DNA from 3 places in the Sphingobium sp. LMA1-1-1.1 genome. Region 1 is predicted to be linked to each of the others. Evidence: riboswitches for the same ligand, from Rfam matches in the RefSeq annotation. Region 1 holds a riboswitch; each other region holds the start of a gene.
The links. Region 1 has a riboswitch for cobalamin ahead of MRBLMA1_RS08055 (HoxN/HupN/NixA family nickel/cobalt transporter). Riboswitches for the same ligand answer to the same signal wherever they lie in the genome.

Region 1 (6,751 bases):
GGCCTGCCATCGGGCCTTGACCTGATCCAGGGTCGGGCGATCGTGACCAGGCAGATAAAGGCCCGCATCGGCCACCGGGACGGGCGCATCGGCAGCGCCCGCGTCGAAGCCGGCAAGATCAGCGGCCTTTCGCAGGAAAGCGATGGCATTGGCTATGCCGCCCTGCCTCAGATAGTCGCGCAGCAGACCGCAGCTTTCCGGGCCGACGGTCGAAGCGGCGCGCAATTCGGGATCATCTTCCCGATCATCCGCGATGGCGGCGAAGGCAATGCCTTTCTCCCGCGCGATATTTGAAATCTCATCAATGCCATATGGCCAATAGCTCTTACCCCCTAGCAAGATGATGCAGACGAATTTGGCATGGGCCACGACCTTCTCGACATACATGTCGACCGAATAGGGATGTTTGAGCTGGAGAAGGTTGGCGAGCCGGATGCGCGGCGCGCCTTCCCCCAGTTCCTGCGTGAGCGCATGGGCTGCGCTGGCGAAACAGGCCAGTTCGCTGTCCGCCACGGTCAGCAGCACGATGTCCCCCGGTGACTGGCCGAGGTCTATGGCTTCGTCGCCATTGGAGACGGTGCCGGGCGTGGCGGTCAGCAGATGCATTCAAGCGGTCGCCATCTGGGCGCTCAGTCCGGCCGCTATCGCGGCGCGGTCCATGCCGCGCTGGCCAATCACCACCAGCCGGGACCGGCGCGGCTCGCCGGCCTGCCAGTGCCGGTCATAATGATGCTGGATGCGCGGACCGACCGCCTGAAGAACCAGGCGTGCCGGGCGCCCCTCAATGGCGAGGAAGCCCTTGACCCGCAATATGTCATGGGCGGCAATGCTCTGCGCGAGCGCCGTCAGCAACGGCTCTGGCCCAGCAAGTTCGCCCAGATCCACGACGAAGCTGTCAAAATCGTCATGGTCATGATCCTCCTCATCGTCATGGTGGGAGGGGCGGGCATCGATCTGGTCCTCCACGCCCGCGTCGAGACCGAGCAGGATGGCGGGGTCAATCTCTCCTCTGGCGGTGCGGAGGATGCGGACGCCGGGTCGGATTTCCCGGGCCAGCTCCTGCTCCAGCACCGCCAGGCGATCTGGCTCCACCAAGTCGGTCTTGTTGAGCAGGACGAGGTCGGCACAGGCGAGTTGATCCTCGAACAGTTCCTCGATCGGGCTGTCATGATCCAGCGTCGGGTCGGCGGCGCGGGCAGCCGCGAGCGCCGCTTCGTCATGGGCGAAGCGGCCGGCGGCCAGCGCGTCGGCATCTATCAGGGCAATGACCCCGTCAACCGTGGCCCGCGTCCGGATGTCGGGCCATTGGAACGCCTTCACCAGCGGCTTGGGTAGGGCCAAGCCGCTGGTCTCTATGATGATGTGATCAGGCGGGACAGGGCGATCGAGCAGTTTTTGCATGGTCGGCAGGAAATCGTCGGCCACGGTGCAGCAGATGCAGCCATTGGCCAGTTCGATGATGTCGTCATCCGGGCAGGCTGCGTCGCCGCACCCCTGAACCAGCGCGCCATCGACGCCCACATCCCCGAATTCGTTGATGATAAGGGCGAGGCGGCGGCCGCCGGCATGCTGGATGAGGTGACGGATCAGCGTGGTCTTGCCGGCGCCCAGAAAGCCGGTGATGACGGTTGCAGATACCTTTTTCATGCGGGATTTCCTTGCGGTTGGCGGCTAGCGGCGGGGATGAGTTCGATCTCGTCGAAGCCCTTCCAGCGATAGAAGGCCCAACTCGCCAGCCAGCAGGCGGCGAACAGGCCGATGATGATGAAACCGAGGCTGTTGAAATGGGCGCCCAAATCGGCGGCGAGGGTCCAGATGCCGCCGCTGAGGCCGAGCTTGTCGCCGAGCAGCGCCGCCGCCTCGATCCCGCCGATCAGCAGCGCGACCAGCGCCGACATCAGCGTTATGGTGATATTATAGTAGAGCTTGCGGATCGGTTTCACGAACGCCCACTGATAGGCGCCCATCATCAGCGCGCCGTCCGTGGTGTCGATCAACGCCATCCCCGCCGCAAAGAGCAGGGGAAAGATAAGGACGGTCGCAATGGAAAGGCCGCTGGCGGCCTGGCCGGCGGAAAGCCCCAGAATGGCGACCTCTGTCGCGGTATCGAAGCCCAGACCGAAAAGAAAGCCGAGCGGCGCCATGTGCCAGCTTCGCGTCACCAGCCGGAAAAGCGGGCGGAAAAGGCGCGACAGGAGACCCCGATTGCTCAAGAGAATGTCCATATCTTCATCGACATAGGCGCCACCCCTTCGAACATGATTGAAGGTCTTCAGCACGGATTGGAGGATGACCAGATTCATCGCCGCAATGGCAAGGAGGAAGGTCGCGGACACCAGCGTCGCAATGGTGCCGCCAATGGCTCCTGCGGCTTCGACGCGGCTGAGAGCATTGGCGGCGAAAGCGATGAGGACAGCGGCGATCAGCACGATGCCGCTATGGCCGATGGCGAACCAGAAGCCGACCGTAAGGGGCCGCTGGCCGTCCTGCATCAGCTTGCGGGTCACGTTGTCGATGGCGGCGATATGATCGGCGTCGACGGCATGGCGCAGGCCCAGGCTCCAGGCAAGCACCGCCGTGCCGAGCATGACGGGATCGCCCGCGAAGATGGTGAAGGCCGCGATCCAGGCGGCCAGATTGGCGGCGATGAGACCGGCGAACATGCCGGTGGCGCGGCGACGCAGGCCGCCAGGAGGCGCCTGCATCGATGCTGGCGCATCGGAGGAAATGGTCATCGGACGGTATCCCGTCGGCGTCTGCGAAACCGGACGGAAACCGCCTTCATGCCGGGCGGACGCTCTTGCGCCCGGCATGCGGACAGCAGCTCCCGCTGCGAGAAGCGTCGCTCAGACGGAGGACCGTGCCGCGGCCATCCCCTGGACCAAGGCAAGAGCGACCAGACGCAGGCAGGTTTCCTGGCTTGCGGGTCACGGCTCGGCGCATGGCCTTCCCAGGCCTCGCATGGTTTAGCGTCCGGCCCAGTGGCTGATCATCCGGTGTTCCGGAGGATCGCTATGCGTCTCGCTCACCGCTTACAGTTGCAGGGACAGCTGCGGATTCATCACCGCATTCCCTATTAAGCCCCTTGCGAGGGCACCGGCGCGATCATGAAGACCAACCGAAACCGGTCTTCACGGCCGTGCATAGAGGCTGGGAAAAGAAATGGGAAGGGGCGGCTTCATCGGCGCCTTCATCAGCGGTCGTTCCCTGATGAAGCATTGGGCGATGAACCCCGTCATGGCGGGGTGGCGCATCGGCTGTCGCTGGAAGTGATTCCGGTCGACCGGCATTCTTCGAGCAGGGTGTCGAGGAACGCCAGGCCGGTGGGCGACAGTTCCCGATCGTGGATCAGCCAGAGCGAACTCATGACCGGCAAGTCGAACGGGCGGTTGACCACATTGTCAAGGTGTAGCCGCGCCATTGACAAGGGTATGACCGTAGGCCCGAACCCCGCCGAAACCAGGCCCAGCAGAGTGGCCAGGCTGCGGGCTTCATGGGAGATTTTGGGGACGAAGCCAGCCTCCGTGCAAAGGGCCCGGAAATGTTCCGTGAAGCCGGTGCCATTGGGTGCGCCGTACAGGACCAGCGGTTCATCGAAAAGGTCGGCAATCCGGGGAGGGGCCGCCCTCAACGCCAGCGGATGATCCGCGCGCAGCGCCAGGACCATCTCTTCCTTGAGCAGGCATTGCGACAGCAAGCCATCAGGCAGCGTCAATGCCGTGAAATCACGCAAGATTCCAAGATCGAGCTGGCGGCTGGCGACCCCCTCTATCTGTTCGTCCCGGCCCTGTTCGCGCAGGATCAGTTCGACGTCGGGATGGGCTTTGCGGAAGCGGTAGAGTGCGCGCGCGATCGGCGGCACGAAGGGTCCGGACGTAGTGAAACCCAGTCCCAGCCGCCCGATCTCCGCACGCTGCGCCATGCGCGCGATCTGTGCGGCGCGGTCGGCCTGGGCAAGCGTCCTGCGGGCTTCCGGCTCGAACAGCCGGCCGGCCTCCGTCAGGCGCACCTTGCGGCTGGTGCGATCGAACAGGCGGACGCCAAGCTCCTCCTCCAGGGCGCGGATTTGCTGGCTGAGCGGCGGCTGGGATATGCCAAGGCGAAGCGCGGCGCGGCCAAAATGCATCTCTTCAGCGACGCACAGGAAATAACGAAGGTGGCGCAGGTCCATATATCATGTCGTCAAAGATATCGATCATGCCATATTATATATTAGACGTGGAATGTCCAAGGGCGCATGGGCGTTTCCGAATGCGGCGGTGTCCCATGACCGTCGGGCGGAGGTGCGCGGGCTATGCCCCCTCATTGCCGCAGCACTCCGCCATGGTCGGGGATGTCGTCGCATTCTTGGGCGCTTTGTCAGGCAGGCCGGTCATCGACAATCGCCTGAAAATGCAAAAAAAGATATGCGCATTTCCTGGCGCTGTTCGTCCCTGGTCCCAGAAGGCGAAAATATATTCGGAGAGGTCGCGTTTCATGTGCGGCGGGGATCACCTGGCGGCGCTTGCGTGGAGTCGTGAATGATCGATATCGTCAAGGTTGCCCTACATCGTCCGCTGACCTTCATCGTAATGGCAATCCTGATCGCGATCGGCGGGGTTCTGGCGGCCGTGCGCACCCCGGTCGACATCTTCCCCAACATCCGCATCCCGGTGGTGGCCGTTGCCTGGCAATATGCGGGCCTGTCGCCGGAGGACATGGCGAACCGCATCGTCAATCCCTATGAGCGGGTGCTGACGACGACGGTCAATGATATCGACCATATCGAGAGCCAGTCGCTTCAGGGTATCGGCGTCATCAAGATCTATTTCCAGCCGGGCGCCGACATCCGGACCGCCACGGCGCAGGTGACATCGGTGTCGCAGACCGTGCTGCGCCAGATGCCGCCGGGAATTACGCCACCGCTGATCCTGAACTATAGTGCATCGACCGTTCCCATCCTCCAGCTTGCCCTGTCGGGAAAGGGGCTGTCGGAACAGCAATTGTTCGACATGGGCATGAACCAGGTCCGCCCGCCTCTGATCACGGTGCCCGGTCTTGCCATGCCATTCCCGTCCGGCGGCAAGCAGCGGCAGGTTCAGATCGACCTCAACCCGCTGGCGCTTCAATCGAAGGGGCTGTCGGCGCAGGATGTGGGCGCTGCCATCGCGGCGCAGAACCAGATCAACCCGGCCGGCTTCGTCAAGATCGGCGAAACGCAATATAGCGTGAAGTTGAACAACGCCCCGTCCTCCATCGAGGCACTGAACGACCTGCCGGTCAAGGTCGTGAACGGCGCGACCATCACCATGCGGGACGTCGCGCATGTTCGCGACGGCAGCGGTCCGCAGCAGAATATCGTGCATGTCGAGGGCAGCCGGTCGGTGCTGCTGACCGTCCTCAAGAACGGCGCGACCTCCACCCTGGCGATCGTTGACGGCGTCAAGCAGAAACTGCCGCAGATTGCCGCGGGCCTGCCCGACACGCTCAAGATCCTGCCCATCGGCGATCAGTCGCTTTTCGTGAAGGCAGCCGTGGAAGGCGTCATTCATGAAGGCGCGATCGCTGCGGCGCTGACATCGCTGATGATCCTGCTGTTCCTGGGATCCTGGCGTTCGACGGTGATCATCGCCCTGTCGATCCCGCTCGCCATATTGGCCGCCATCGCGGCGCTGGCGGCTTTTGGCCAGACGCTGAACGTCATGACGCTGGGCGGTCTGGCCCTGGCGGTCGGCATATTGGTCGACGATGCGACCGTGACCATAGAAAATATCAACTGGCATCTGGAACAGGGCAAGGGCGTGATCGAAGCCATATTGGACGGCGCGGCGCAGATCGTGACGCCGGCCTTCGTATCGCTGCTGTGCATATGCATCGTTTTCGTGCCGATGTTCTTCCTGCCCGGCGTCGCAGGCTTCCTGTTCGTGCCGATGGCCCTGTCCGTCGTATTCGCGATGATCGCGTCCTTCATCCTGTCGCGGACGCTGGTGCCGACCATGGCGATGTATCTGCTGAAGCCCCATGCCGAGGGGGGCGATATGCACCTGGCCGGGGCGCCCGCTTCCCGCAATCCGCTGGTCCGGTTCCAGCGCGGGTTCGAAAAGCGCTTCGAGAAGACCAGGCGCGGCTATGTCGGGCTGCTGCACCGGGCTCTCCATGCGCGCAAGCCCTTCCTGCTGGGCTTCATGGCCATTGTGCTGCTGTCCTTCGCGCTGCTGCCGATGCTGGGCAGCAATTTCTTCCCCTCGGTCGATTCCGGCCAGATCGCGATGCATGTGCGCGTGCCGGTGGGCGCGCGGATCGAAGACAGTGCCGCGCGCTTCGATCGCATCGCGCGGGAAGTCCGCTCGATGATTCCGGCGGAGGAACTCGCCTCCATCACGGACAATATCGGCCTGCCGGTCAGCGGCATCAACACCATCTACAACAATAGCGGCACCATTGGCCCGCAGGATGGCGACATGCTGATCGCCCTGACGAGGGATCACCGGCCGACCGACGAGATTGTCGCGAAGCTGCGGCGGGAATTGCCCCGTCGCTTCCCTGGAACGAGCTTCGCCTTCCTGCCGGCCGACATCACCAGCCAGATCCTAAATTTCGGCGCGCCAGCCCCCATCGACGTGCAGATTGCGGGCAAGAATGCCGATGGCAACCGCGCCTATGCCCAGAAGCTGCTGGCGAGGATGGCGGCCATTTCCGGGCTGGCCGATGCCCGTATCCAGCAGCCGGCACGCTCGCCCCAGCTCGAGGTGGAGGTCGACCGTTCGCGGGT
Region 2 (6,751 bases), on a different contig from region 1:
GATGATCATCCCGATGCTGCTGCGGGTCGATTTCGGCGCGCTGCATAGCCTTCGGCAACACTGGCGCGGCATCGGCGTCACCCTTGTGGTGAACTGGGCGATCAAGCCATTCTCGATGGCGCTGCTCGGGACGTTCTTCCTCCGCTATTTGTTCGTCCCGATACTGCCGGCAGGCGCATCCTCGTCCTATATTGCGGGCCTGATCCTGCTGGCCGCAGCGCCATGCACGGCCATGGTCTTCGTCTGGTCGAACCTTGTCGACGGTGAGCCGAACTACACATTGAGCCAGGTGGCACTGAACGACTTGATCATGATCTTTGCCTTCGCACCGCTCGTCGGCCTGCTGTTGGGCGTGGCATCAATCACCGTGCCGTGGAACACACTGGCGCTGTCGGTGGGGCTCTACATCGTCGTCCCGGTTATCATCTCCCAACTGCTCCGCCGAGCGCTTCTTCGCGGCGGCGAGAAGGGACTTCAGCATTTCCTGTCCGCCATCAGCCCGATCAGCCTTGCCAGCCTGCTGCTGACGCTGGTGCTGCTGTTCGGCTTCCAGGGTGAGCAGATCATCCGGCAACCGCTGGTGATCGCGCTGATTGCCGTGCCGATCCTGTTTCAGGTCTATCTCAACGCCGGCATCGCCTACTGGCTCAGCCGCCGTTTCGGCGTGGCGTGGTGCGTCGCCGGCCCTTCGGCGCTGATCGGCGCCTCCAATTTCTTCGAACTGGCAGTGGCCGCCGCCATCAGCCTCTTTGGGCTCACCTCCGGCGCCGCGCTGGCAACGGTCGTAGGCGTGCTGGTGGAAGTGCCGGTGATGCTGTCCATTGTCGCCTTGGTGAAGCGAACCCGTCCCTGGTATGAGAAAGCCATTGCCGCATGAGATTGCGTGAACTCACCGCCCCCGATCATCTGCCTGCCTTGGACAAGGCCTTTGCGCTGGCTCGTCCCGCCACTGGCCTCGGACCGGACCAACCGCCTCCGCGCTTTCTACTGCTCTACGGCTCGCTGCGAGAGCGCTCCTTCTCTCGCCTCGCCGTGGAAGAGGCCGCCCGCCTGCTGCAATATTTCGGTGCTGAGACGCGGATCTTCGATCCCAGCGACCTGCCGCTGCCAGATCAGGTGGCGGAAGACGATCACCCTGCGGTGCATGAATTGCGCGAGCATGCGCTGTGGTCGGAAGGCATGGTCTGGTGCAGCCCGGAGCGGCACGGCCAGATCAGCGGCATCATGAAGACGCAGATCGACCACCTGCCGCTCCAGATTCGCGGGATGCGGCCGACGCAAGGGCGGACGCTTGCAGTCATGCAGGTGTCCGGCGGCTCCCAATCGTTCAATGCCGTCAACACGCTGCGCCTGCTGGGTCGCTGGATGCGGATGTTCACGATCCCCAACCAATCGTCGGTGGCGATGGCTTACAAGGAGTTCGACCAAGACGGCCGGATGCGGGCGTCGAGCTACTACGAGCGCATCGTCGATGTGATGGAGGAATTGGTCCGCTTTACGGTACTTATGCGACCGCATGCGGCGCAACTTGTGGATCGCTATTCCGAGCGCAAGGAAGCCGGAATTTCGGTTGATGCCGAGTCTGACCATTCGGCAGTCGCGATAGCGCCGCAATCTTGATTGACGGCTAGCAGCCCGGCACGGCGAAAATCAGGATCAGCAACCATGGCATCCGGCTGTACGACGGACTCAGCCGGGTTCTGGCCCATGCTCGCGATATCCCGTGTCCTGTTGTCGCTGGTTAAGCGCCTGGTTCTCATGCGGATATCGGCCATCTCGCCTTGGCTCGGTCTCGCGGCGGCGTGAGATTAGGCTCTTGCGGAGCATTGACCCTCCCGCTAACGCACCTCTGCCCGGGACGACGGCTTCGTCGTCCCGGGCATGATCGCGCCGGTGCCTCGAAAGAGGCTTAAAAGGGAACGCGGTGAGGATGGCTCCGGCCATCCAAATCCGGGGCTGTCCCTGCAACTGTAAGCGGCGAGCGCGATGCATATCGCTTCCTCCAGTGTGAGGAGGCAGCCACTGGACCGGACGCTAAATCCTGCGAGGTCTGGGAAGGCCGTGCATCAAGCTATGACCCGCGAGCCAGGAGACCTGCCAGCGTCTGGTCGCTCTTGCCCGGTCCAGGGGATGGCCAAGGCACGGTATCTTTCCGTTTGAGCGACGAACGGGCGGTGGAGACCGCATCGGTTCGCGTGGCGGTCGCTCTATGGCGTCCGGCTGCTGACGTGCGCCGACCGTCGCTGGCGGCACGTCTCCACCCGAATGTCGCGTGACGCCGGGAAGACATGCAATGGAATGGAAAAATGTAGGATTTTGGCTGGCCACCGGGCTGGCCGCCACCACGACGCAGCAGGCCGCCGCGGAAACCGCCGCGGATAGCTCAGCCGAAATCATCGTGTCGGGCGTTCGGCCGGGAGCATTGCTCCAGGAGACGGAAACCGGATCGCGCCTGGGGCTGACCGCGCTCGAAACGCCAGCCAGCGTCGCGCAGATTGATGGCGACGCGATCCGCGCTCGCGGCGATCTGGACATAATGTCGGCCGTAACCCGTGCACCGGGCGTCACCACCTCCGCCAATCCGGGCAATGGCGGCACAGCCCTGTCGCTGCGCGGCTTTTCCGGTCAGGGTTCAGTGCTGCAACTGGTTGATGGCGTCCGGCTGTTCCCGGTTGCGGGCACGATCACCTTCCCCACCGACCCGTGGAATGTCGAGCGGATCGAATTGCTGAACGGCCCCGCCTCCGTGCTCTACGGACAGGGCGCGCTGGGCGGCGCGGTGAACATCATCACCAGATCCCCCAATGCCGAACGCACCGAATTTGACGCGGAAGCAGGATATGGCTCGCAGGATAGCTGGCGCGCAGCAGCAGGTGTCGGTGGACCGCTGGGCGAGATGCTCTCCTACCGGATCGACGCCAGCTACCGGGCGTCGGACGGGTATGTCGACCGTGGCCATTCCAAGAGCCTCGCGCTCTCGGGCGCGCTGCGCTTCCGGCCAAGCGACAGCTTCACGCTCACCCTGCGCAACGACTATGGCAATCAGCGGCCGATGGAATATTTCGGCACGCCGCTGATCGACGGGGCGTTGGTGAAGGACAACCAGCGGCGCAACTATAATGTCGCCGACGCCAGCCTGCACTATCGCGACAATCGGACCACGCTGACCGCCGACTGGACGGTGGCCGACGGCATCACCCTCTCCAACGCCGCCTATCGCCTTACCAGCAAGCGTCTGTTCAAAAATCTGGAAAGCTATTTCTACAATGACGACACCGGCCTGATCAACCGAATGGACAATCTGGGCATCTTCCATGACCAGACCCAATATGGCGATCAGGCGACCATCCGCATCAGCAAGCCGATTGCGGGCCTGAAAAACGATCTGGTCGTCGGCTTCGACGCCAATCTCATCAAGCTCACTTATTCCAATGATTTCGGATCGGACCCACAGGAGGATGCTGTCGATCCCTTCGACTTCGATCCGGGCCTGTTCTACGACACGCAGGGCATCGCGCCCCGCTATCGCACGCGGACCAACGAATATAGCGTCTTTGCCGAAGACCGCCTGGCTCTGACCGATCAGCTTTCGGTGGTCGCAGGCATCCGGCACGAGCGGGACAAGGTGCAACGCTGGAACATCGTCTATAACCCGGACGGCAGCATCAGCGAGGTCAATGCCTTTCCCAATGGCGCGACCAATCGGAAATTCCGCAATACCACTTGGCGGATCGGCGGCGTCTATCAGCCGACCTCCAACATCTCGCTCTATGGGCAATATTCGACCGGCGTCGATCCGCTCGGCACGCTGACCACCTTCACCACCAATGCGACCCAGTTCGCCTTCACCAACGCGACGGGCGATCAAGTCGAGGGCGGCATCAAGGCCATGTTCCTCGATGGCAAGGGCAGCGCCACTCTGGCGGCCTATCGTATCGTCAAGAAGAAGCTGGTGGCGCAGCAGACGCCGACTAGTCCCATAGAACAGATCGGCCAGCGGTCCGCCAAGGGTGTGGAGGCTTCGGTGACGCTGCAACTGACCGACCGCTTCGGCATCGACGCGAATGGCACAGTGCTGGACGCTAATTTCGATGACTTCATCAGCGGCGGCACCAGCTATACCGGCAACACGCCACCCAATGTGCCTGAAGTAGCGGCGAACCTGTCCGTCTATTGGGCGCCCATTGACGCGCTGCGGGCCAATGCCAGTTTGCGCTATGTCGGCCGGAGCTTCTCGGACAACGCCAACAGCCACCGGGTGCCGGGCTATGCCGTGGTGGATGCGGGGTTGACCTATGCGTTCACCCCCAATCTCGCGGCGAACCTGCGGGTCTATAATCTCTTTGACAAGGATTATGCGACCACCACCTATAATGACGAGCAGTGGATATTGGGCCGCCCCCGTTCCATCGACATTTCGGTGACGGCTCATTTCTGACGCACGCGCCCGGTGGCGTCATCGCGGCAAGCGATGGCTGTATCTGACCCATCGCTGGCTGGGCATAGTGACATGCCTGTTGCTGGCGATGTGGTTCCTGTCGGGCATCGTCATGATGTATGTGCCTTTCCCGTCGCTGACCCAGCAGGAGCGGCTGGCGGGATTGGCACCCATCGACTGGAAGCAGGTCCATGGGAGTGTTCAGGCCGACGCCGTGTTGCAACAAGGGTTGGACGGTCCCGTCTGGCTGCACGACGGGGCGGCGGCGGCAATGAGCGGGCGCGCCATCGCTCCTGTCACGGCTCGCCAGGCTGGCGGCATCGCTGCCGCGTTCGGCAAAGCGCCTGCCTCCGCCGTGGATCTGATCGAGCGGGATCAATGGACGGTTGGCAGCGGGTTTAACCGCTATCGGCCATTGTGGAAGGTGACGCTCGACCGGCCAGATGGGTTGGTCCTCTACATCGCATCGACCACCGGAACGGTGGTGCTGGACACGATCCGGGCAGAGCGTTTCTGGAACTGGCTCGGATCGGTTCCCCACTGGATTTATCCGACCGTGCTGCGTCAGGACCAGCCACTGTGGAGGCAGGTGATCCTCTGGACCTCCGGGGCAAGCATCATAGGGGCGGTCAGCGGCATGTGGATCGGGGTGCTGCGTATGCGGCTGCGCCGCCGCTACAAGGGCGGGCGGATTTCGCCCTATCGCGGCTGGCAGCGGTGGCATCATGTCGCGGGGTTGCTCGGCGGCACCCTGTTGGTCGCATGGATCGTCAGCGGCTGGCTCTCCGTCGATCCCAACCGCTGGTTCGCCAGCAAAGGTCTGAGCGATGCGGCTCGTGCCGCTTATGCCGGAGCAGGGATGCCCCCTGCGCTGGACTGGCAGCATGTCGGCAGCACACCAGAGGCTGCGGGCGCGCGTCAGATGCGGCTGATATGGACCGACAGCACGCCTTTGCTGATCTTCTCCCGACCGAGTGGACAGGATGCGATCCTCGATGCGCGGAGCTTGAAGCCGGTGAAGCTCGAGCCACGCCGCCTGATCCGTGCCGCCCATCGGCTGGTTCCCGACGCTCGGATGGAAGCGGCCGACTGGCTCACCAAGTCCGATGCCTATTGGTATGAAGCCAAGGGAAGCGTGGAATTGCCGGTGTTGCGCATTCGCTTCGCCGACATGAATGACAGTTGGGTCTATATCAGCCCCCGCACAGGCGAGGTGCTGCGCGACATGGACGCTCGCCGCCGCCTCTATCGCTGGCTGTTCGATGGGCTGCATCGCTGGGATTTCGATGTGCTCATCCGTCAACGGCCCCTTTGGGATATATGGATGTGGGTTTGGTTGATTGTCGGGGCAATCATCTCGGTGAGCGGCATTGTGATCGGGATGCGGCGCTTAGGGCGGCCAACCGACCGGCGAATGTCGGGCATTGGCCGCGCCTGCGTCATCAGGGCAATCTGGTCTCCAATTGCGCCAGAGCAAAACACACCCTCACAACCCACGGATAACGCGTGAGTAATTCGGACCGTCCGCCGGTCTCCCGGGCACTGAGGATTTTTGGAAAGGAGTGGTGCACCCGACGGGATTCGAACCCATGGCCCTCAGATTAGGAATCTGATGCTCTATCCTGCTGAGCTACGGGTGCCCGTCGACGGCTCTATTCTGCGAATGGGGCGCGGTCAATTCTTCGCTTCGGGGGGCAGCACCGGAAAAGGCAGTGGCGCGACCTCCACCCCTTCCGCCATCAGGGCGCGTGCCTCGTTGAGCGCCACTTCGCCATGGATGCTGGCGCGGTCCTGCTCGCCATAATGCATGGCACGGGCCTGTTCCGCGAAATCGCGCCCGACCCAGGTTGAATCCTCCAGCGCCTTTTGCTGCGCCTTGGCGAGCGCGAGCACCAATTCACGCATCTTCGCCTCTTCCCCGGCGCCCATGGCGATGGATGCATCATCGGAGGAAGCCGCCTGCGGCACGATTTCCGGGCGACTGTTGCCCTTGGGCGCGACGGCGGGGGCCATCACCGCCTTGCCCACATGTTCATCGCCGCAAAGCGGGCAGGCTATCAATCCCCGCGCCTTCTGATCCTCATAATCGGCGCTGGAACCGAACCATGCCTCGAACACATGTCCTTGGGATTCGCATTTAAGGTCGAAAACGATCACGATAGCGTAACATCCATGGGCAAGGATCGCCTGTTGGCGAGCGCAGGCACCCGCCCGCGGACGTCCTCTACGCGCGACAGGTTGATCTCTGCAAGAGCAAGGCCGGCTGGTTCACCCATGTCGAGCACGATGTCCCCCCATGGATCGACGACCAGG
Region 3 (6,751 bases), on a different contig from region 1:
GGCGGGTGGCGATGCAGGTCGCGCCGATCGTGCGGAAGAATGGCGGCGCTACGGCACGACTGCTGGGCACCGAATTGTGGAACACCGACAGCGGCCTGGCGTCCAGCCCGGTGCTGCGCGGCGCATGGTTCGCCAGCGTGTCGGATGGCCTCTACCGGCAGCTCGCGACCAAATATCGCGCGCGCTACGGCAGTGCGCCGTTCCGGCTGTCGGCGCTCGGCTATGATGCGGTGCTGCTGACCGTGCGGATCGCGCGCGACTGGAAGCCCGGAACGCCCTTCCCGGCGGCGCGGCTGCGCGATGCGGGGGGGTTTGCCGGGATCGACGGCGCGTTCCGCTTCGGCCGCGACGGCATTGCGGAGCGGGCGCTGGAAGTGTCCGAAATCGGTGCGGGAACCTTCACGGTGGTCGCGCCCGCACCCCGGACCTTTGGGGAATAGGACACGCCCTGTTCCTGCCGTCGCGGGAACAGGCGGCGAATAGCAGTCAGGATCTGGTCCGCCCCGTCGGCAGGACCAGCGGCCAGTCGCCGTTCGTTTCTATGCGAGCGGAAATGCCATACACCCTGGCGAGATTCCCCTCCGTCAGCACGTCCAGCGGCGCGCCGTCGGCCACCGGCGACCCGCGCTCCATCAGCACGAGCCGATCGCAATAGCGCGCCGCCATGCTGAGGTCGTGCAGCACGGCGACGACCAGCGACCCGGCCCGCGCCTCCGCCCGGAGCAGATCCATGACGTCGATCTGATGCCCCGGATCGAGCGCGGCCAGGGGTTCATCGGCAATCAGGGCAGGCGCGCCCACCGCCAGCGCGCGGGCCAGCAGCACGCGGGCGCGCTCGCCACCCGACAATTCGGTCGCCACCCTGCCTTTCAGATGCAGCACATCGGCCCGCGTCAAGGCGGCGTCGACATGCGCCTCATCCTGCGCGGAAAGGCGCGACAGCGGCCCCAGATGCGGCAATCGACCCAGCGCCACCAGCCGCTCCACCGCCAGCGGCCAGTGCAGCGTCTGTCCTTGCGGCAGATAGGCGATGCGCCGGGCGATCTCCCGCCGGCTGAGCCGCGCGCTGTCGTCGCCGTCGATCAGGACTGTCCCGCCCGACCGCCCGACCAGCCCCAGCAGCGCCCGGATCAGGGTGGATTTGCCGGCGCCATTGGGCCCGATGATGCCCACCAGCTCCCCCGGCTCCAGCAGGAGGTCGGCGCCGTTCACCGCAGGATACCGGCCCAGCCTGACGGAAAGTCCCTGCGCGCGGATCGTCACCATAGCCGCCGCTCCCGCATCAGGTGCATCAGGAACACGGGAACGCCCAGCAACGCCGTCAGCACCCCCAGCTTGAGTTCGCTGCTGGTAGGGATCAGCCGCACGCCGATGTCCGCCAGCGTCAGCAGCACCGCGCCGCCCAGCATCGAGGGCAGCAGAATGGCGGAGGGCGAGCGGTCGGTCAGCGGTCGGACCAGATGCGGCACGATCAGGCCGACAAAGCCTATCGCCCCCGACACCGCCACGGCGCCGCCGACGCCTATGGCGACGCCCAGCATCAGGCGGATGCGCGCCCAGCGAAGATCGATGCCAAGCGCCTGCGCCCCATCCTCGCCCAGCGTCAGCGCGTCCAGCGTCCGCCCGTCGCCAAGCAGCAGCGCCGCGCCCATGGCGACGCAGGGCAGCGCGATCCAGACATGGCCATAGGCACGGTTTTCCAGGCTGCCCATCAGCCAGCTCATGATCTCCATCGCGGCGAAGGGGTTGGGCGACAGGTTGAGCGACAGGCTGATCCCCGCCCCCGCGAGCGTCGCGATGGCGATGCCGGCGAGGATGAGCGTGAGCGGACTTTCCGCCGGGCCGGCGAGCAGGAACAGCGCGCCAATGCCGATCAGGCCGGTCATGATGGCGAGCGCGGGAAGCGCCAGCGGATGCGCCTGCGCCAGCCCGAAATAGAGCGCGCCGACAGCGCCGAGCGCGGCGCAGTTGGACGCCCCCAAGACCGAGGGTTCGGCCAGCGGGTTGCGCAGATAACCCTGGAGCGCAGCACCCGCGAGGCCGAGCATCGCGCCGACGATCAGGCCCAGCAGCATGCGGGGCAGGCGCAGGTCGAGAAGGATGGCGCGGGCGACGTCGTCGCCGCCACCGCCGAGGACAGCAAGGACGCGGGCCGGAGAAAGCGGAACGGCGCCAAGAGCGAGGGAAGCCAGCGCGGCAAGCAGGGCCGATACGATCAGCGCGGGGATGAGCAACGGGTGGCGGCGGGCGCTCATGGCTTGCGCGTTCCTCCCTGCTTGCTACAGCATCTGTCCAGGCGCTCCCTATTCCCGCGAGGGAGTGTGTCGAGGCACGATTTGTTGGGGCGCAGCACAGGGGCCACAGGGTGCGCAGAAGAATGATCCTTGCCGCATTTTGCGCCCTTTCGCTGACCGGCGCCGCGCCGGTTCCGCCGAAACGCATCGTGTCGCTCAACACCTGCGCCGACCAATATGTGCTCGCGCTGGCCGATCCGGCGCAGATCGCAGCGCTCAGCCCCTATGGACATGACCCAGAACTGTCGGCGGCGGTCGGCAAGGCCCGCGCCTTCCGTACCCTCAAGCGCCCTTCCGAGGAAGTGTTGGCGCTTCGCCCGGACCTGCTGATCGGCTTTCCGGCGGGCGACAACGTGGTCGGCGCGCCACCGGGCCGATGGCGGACCCTGGCACTGGCGAGCGCGGACAGCTATGCGATGATCCTGGCGCAGATCCGGCAGGTGGCGGCGGCGGTCGGCCATCCCGAACGGGGCGAGGCGATGATCGCCCGCATGGACCGGGCTCTTGCCGCCCTGCCCCATCCGAAGCATCGCGGCGTCGCCGCCTATTATCAGCGGCGCGGCTATATGACCGGCACCGGCACGCTGGTCGACGACCTGATGCGGCGCGTGGGCCTGGTCAACCTGGCGGCCAGGCTGGGCAAGCCGGCACTGTCGCAGCTTTCGCTGGAGGAGATGATCGCCGCCCGCCCGGACTGGCTGATCGTCGAGGCGGGGAGCGAGAAGGTGGTCGATCAGGGGACGGAGATGCTGCACCATCCGATATTGCGCGCCATTCCGCGCATCCGCGTGCCGCAGGCGTGGACGGTGTGCGGCGGCCCCGCCTATGTCGACGCCGCGAGGAGCATCACGGCGCAGCTTGACGGCGCAGCGCGCAGGGGCGCGGCGCAGATCAACGCCGCGCCGCGCCCATAAGCCGTCAGAAGCGCACACGCACGCCGCCAAAGGCCGATCGCCCATAGGTGCCATAGCCATAGACCGTGGCGTATTTCGCATCGGTGACATTGTCGATGCGGCCATAGATTTCCAGCTTCTCCATGATCGGGAAAGACGCCCGGATGTTCGCTATCGCATAGCCGTCCAGCCGTACCAGATTGGTCGCGTCGTTGAAGCTGTCGCCCACCATCGTCACGGTGGCGCCGGTCGACAGGCCGAAGGGCCAGACATAATCCGCTGAAACGCTGACCGCGTCGGGGGCGCGGCGGGGCAGCCGGGCGCCGCTACTGCGGTCGCGCGCATCGACATGGCTGTAGGCGGCCGTGACGGTCAGCGCATCGACCGGCCTCAGCGTCAGCATCGCCTCCACCCCCTTGGCGCGGGTGCGGTCGAGATTATTATACCCGCCATAGAGGCCGATCGAATAATCATAGTTGATCTGGTTTCTGGTATCGCGGCGGAACGCCGTGACGGAGAGGATCGCCCGGTCGCCGTCGAGCCTCTGGTCAAAACCGATATCGTAGCTTTTCGACCGCTCGGGACGCAGGCCGGCATTGCCGACATCGGCGCCGTAAAGCTGGTAGAGCGACGGCGCCTTGAACCCCTCGCCATAGCTCATGCGGATATTGGTCGCGCCGGCATTGGGCGTGTAATTGGCGTTGGCGCCGAAGGTCGTCGCGCCGCCGAACTGGCTGTGATCGTCATGCCGCACGCCGCCGGTCAGCGACAGGCCGGCAAGGGGCTTGACGACGGCCAGCGCATAGACGCTGTCGATATCGGCCTTGTGGCGTTCGGTGGAACCGAAGCCGGAAAAATCATAGTCGGGCCGCTCATGTTCATAGCCGAAGACCAGCTTCGCCTGATCGACCGGCTGGTAGACCCCTTCATATTCGAAGCGCAAATTGGTGCCGGAATAGGCATAAGGCCCGAAAGCGGACGTATAGTCGCGGTCGATGCGGAACCAAGTGACGGCCGCCCGATTGGTGAGCCTGCCGTCGAGCAACGCAAGGTTGAGGCCCGCATAGCCGACATATTGATCCGATTTCGAGGAGTCCGTGGTGCTGTCCACCACGCCATTGTCGGTATCCAGGTCGGCATGGATATAATAGCCGCGCAGGTCGAGGTTGAGGGTATCGGTGAAGGACAGCTTCAGCCTGGCATTGGCGGCGATATTCTCATAGCCGTCCTTTTCGGTGCCGCTGGCGGCGGAGGAAATGCCGTCGGTGTTGAAATAGGCGATGCCGACGCCGCCCGACGCGATGCCGCTGCCGCTGCCGCCCGAAACGTCCGCCTTCGCGTTCAGCGTATTGCTGTAGCCGTAATCGACGGAGGCATTGCCGGCAAAGCCGGTGCCGGGCGTTCCGGTCATGACGTTGACCACGCCGCCGATCGCCTGGCTGCCGTAGACGATCGAGTTGGAGCCGCGCAAAATCTCGATCCGCTGGATATTGCCGGTCAGCAGATTGCCGAAATCGTACATGTCGCCGATGCCGCTGGGGTCGTTGACCTTGACCCCGTCGATCAGCACCAGCGTCTGCGTCGTTTCCGCGCCGCGCAACGAAACCCCGGTCACGCCGCCCAGGCTGCCGCTGCGGTTGAAGCGCACGCCCGGCGTGGTGGCCAGCAGGTCGACCACGCTGACGCTCTGGCGGGTGCGGATGGTGTCGGCGTCGATCACGGTGACGGCCTGGCCGACCTCGTCGCGCGGCTGTTCGATGCCCAGCGCGGTGACGATGATCTCATCCTCCGCCAGCGCAGGTGCGGCCGCGAGCAAGGCGGCGATGGAAACGGAAATCCTCAACATGTCTGTCTTCCCCCTGAGCGCGATGCAACATGGCTCAGGGCGTCCGCTCATGCGGCCGGACAGGGGAAAATGGCTGGCGCCCGCGCCCTCCCCCACACCGATGCGGCCCCGCGCCGCTTCGTCGCTCAGACGGAGAACACCGTGCCGTGGCCATACCCTGGACCAAGGCAAGAGCGACCATGCGTCGGCAGGTCTCCTGGCTCGCGGGTCAATGCGGCGATGCACGCCTTCCCGGACTTGCGTCCAGTGGCCGGCCCTGGGGGCCGAAGTGCATCGCGCTCACCGCTTACAGTTGCAGGGACAGCCGCGGATTGGGACGGCTTCCCGTCCGCACCGCATTCCCGTTTTCAGCCCTTCCGGGCACCGGCGCGATCTTCCTTGCGCGCAGGGGCTTTGCCCTGCCCGCGCCGGGCGCCATAAGGGAAAGCGGCGGCCATGCCAAGGGGCAGCCGCAGAAGGAGATTGCATGTCGTTCGCCATCAACGCCGCCGATGTCGAGGATGCGGCGCGGGTCATCGCCCCCGCCGCCATCCGCACCCCCCTGCTGGAAAATGCGGCGCTCAACGCCCGCTGCGGCCGGCGGGTGCTGGTGAAGTTCGAGGGCGCGCAGCACAGCGGATCGTTCAAGTTCCGCGGTGCCTACAACCGGCTGGCCCGGCTGGACGCCGGGGAGCGAAAGGCAGGCGTCGTCGCCTGGTCATCGGGCAATCACGCGCAGGGCGTCGCCTTTGCGGCGCGCTTGCTGGGGATCGCGGCGACGATCGTGATGCCGGCCGACGCGCCCGCGATCAAGACGGCGAACACGCGGGCGCTGGGCGCCGAAGTCGTTGCCTATGACCGCTTCACCGATAACCGGGAGGAGATCGCCACGCGGCTGGCGACCGAGAGGGGCGCGGTGCTGGTGCCGTCCTTCGACGATCCCTTCATCATGGCGGGCCAGGGCACGATCGGGCTGGAGATCATGGAGCAGGCCGCCGAAGCTGGCGCGAAGATCGGCCAGATCCTGGTCAATTGCGGCGGCGGCGGCATGGTGTCGGGGATCGCGACGGCGGTGAAGGCGCGCATGCCCGAGGTCAACATCCATGCGGTGGAACCGGAAGCGTTCGACGATACGGCGCGGTCCCTGGCCAGCGGCAAGCGGGAAAGCGTGTCGCCCGATGCGCGGTCGATCTGCGACGCGCTGCTGTCTCCGACGCCGGGAGCGCTGACCTTTCCCATCAACCAGGCGCTGTTGTCCGGGGGCCTGGCGGTGAGCGACGATCAGGTGCGCGACGCGATGCGCTTTGCCTTTTCCGTGCTCAAGCTGGTGGTCGAGCCGGGCGGAGCCGCATCGCTGGCGGCCATGCTGGCCGGAATTGCTCCGCCTGCCGAAGGGGCCGGCGTCGTGGTGATTTCAGGCAGCAATGTCGATCCCGACAGCTATGCCCGGATCATAGGCGGCGGCGCATGATGCGGCTGATGGGGGCGGTGCTGGCTGGCGGGCGGTCCAGCCGGTTCGGCAGCGACAAGGCGCAGGCGATGCTGGAGGGGCGCACCCTGCTGGACCATGCGGTCGAGGCTCTCGGCCGCCATGTCGAAACCGTCGTGGTATGCGGCCGGCAGGTGGAGGGCATGATCGGGCTGGCGGATCGGCCCGCCGCGGACATGGGGCCGTTGGGCGGCCTCAACGCGGCGCTGCATCATGCCCTGGCGCAGGGTTATGACGCCGTGCTGACGAC

Region 2: another riboswitch for cobalamin. It lies ahead of MRBLMA1_RS07255 (TonB-dependent receptor); the one in region 1 lies ahead of MRBLMA1_RS08055 (HoxN/HupN/NixA family nickel/cobalt transporter).
Region 3: another riboswitch for cobalamin. It lies ahead of MRBLMA1_RS19500 (TonB-dependent receptor plug domain-containing protein); the one in region 1 lies ahead of MRBLMA1_RS08055 (HoxN/HupN/NixA family nickel/cobalt transporter).

What each region holds. Positions count from the first base shown of each region.
Region 1 is NZ_JBEGHS010000012.1:102,789-109,539, forward strand. It holds gene cobN (cobaltochelatase subunit CobN) at 1-606, opposite strand, end outside; gene cobW (cobalamin biosynthesis protein CobW) at 607-1,647, opposite strand; gene MRBLMA1_RS08055 (HoxN/HupN/NixA family nickel/cobalt transporter) at 1,644-2,735, opposite strand; cobalamin riboswitch at 2,889-3,116, opposite strand; gene MRBLMA1_RS08060 (LysR substrate-binding domain-containing protein) at 3,236-4,171, opposite strand; gene MRBLMA1_RS08065 (efflux RND transporter permease subunit) at 4,521-6,751, shown strand, end outside.
Region 2 is NZ_JBEGHS010000007.1:6,018-12,768, reverse strand. It holds gene arsB (ACR3 family arsenite efflux transporter) at 1-877, shown strand, start outside; gene arsH (arsenical resistance protein ArsH) at 874-1,620, shown strand; cobalamin riboswitch at 1,875-2,116, shown strand; gene MRBLMA1_RS07255 (TonB-dependent receptor) at 2,294-4,438, shown strand; gene MRBLMA1_RS07250 (hypothetical protein) at 4,506-5,948, shown strand; tRNA gene MRBLMA1_RS07245 (tRNA-Arg) at 6,002-6,078, opposite strand; gene MRBLMA1_RS07240 (DUF1178 family protein) at 6,113-6,595, opposite strand; gene MRBLMA1_RS07235 (carbon-nitrogen hydrolase family protein) at 6,592-6,751, opposite strand, start outside.
Region 3 is NZ_JBEGHS010000056.1:84,570-91,320, reverse strand. It holds gene MRBLMA1_RS19520 (penicillin-binding protein activator) at 1-440, shown strand, start outside; gene MRBLMA1_RS19515 (ABC transporter ATP-binding protein) at 487-1,266, opposite strand; gene MRBLMA1_RS19510 (FecCD family ABC transporter permease) at 1,260-2,255, opposite strand; gene MRBLMA1_RS19505 (ABC transporter substrate-binding protein) at 2,366-3,208, shown strand; gene MRBLMA1_RS19500 (TonB-dependent receptor plug domain-containing protein) at 3,213-5,033, opposite strand; cobalamin riboswitch at 5,203-5,416, opposite strand; gene MRBLMA1_RS19495 (threonine ammonia-lyase) at 5,500-6,483, shown strand; gene mobA (molybdenum cofactor guanylyltransferase) at 6,483-6,751, shown strand, end outside.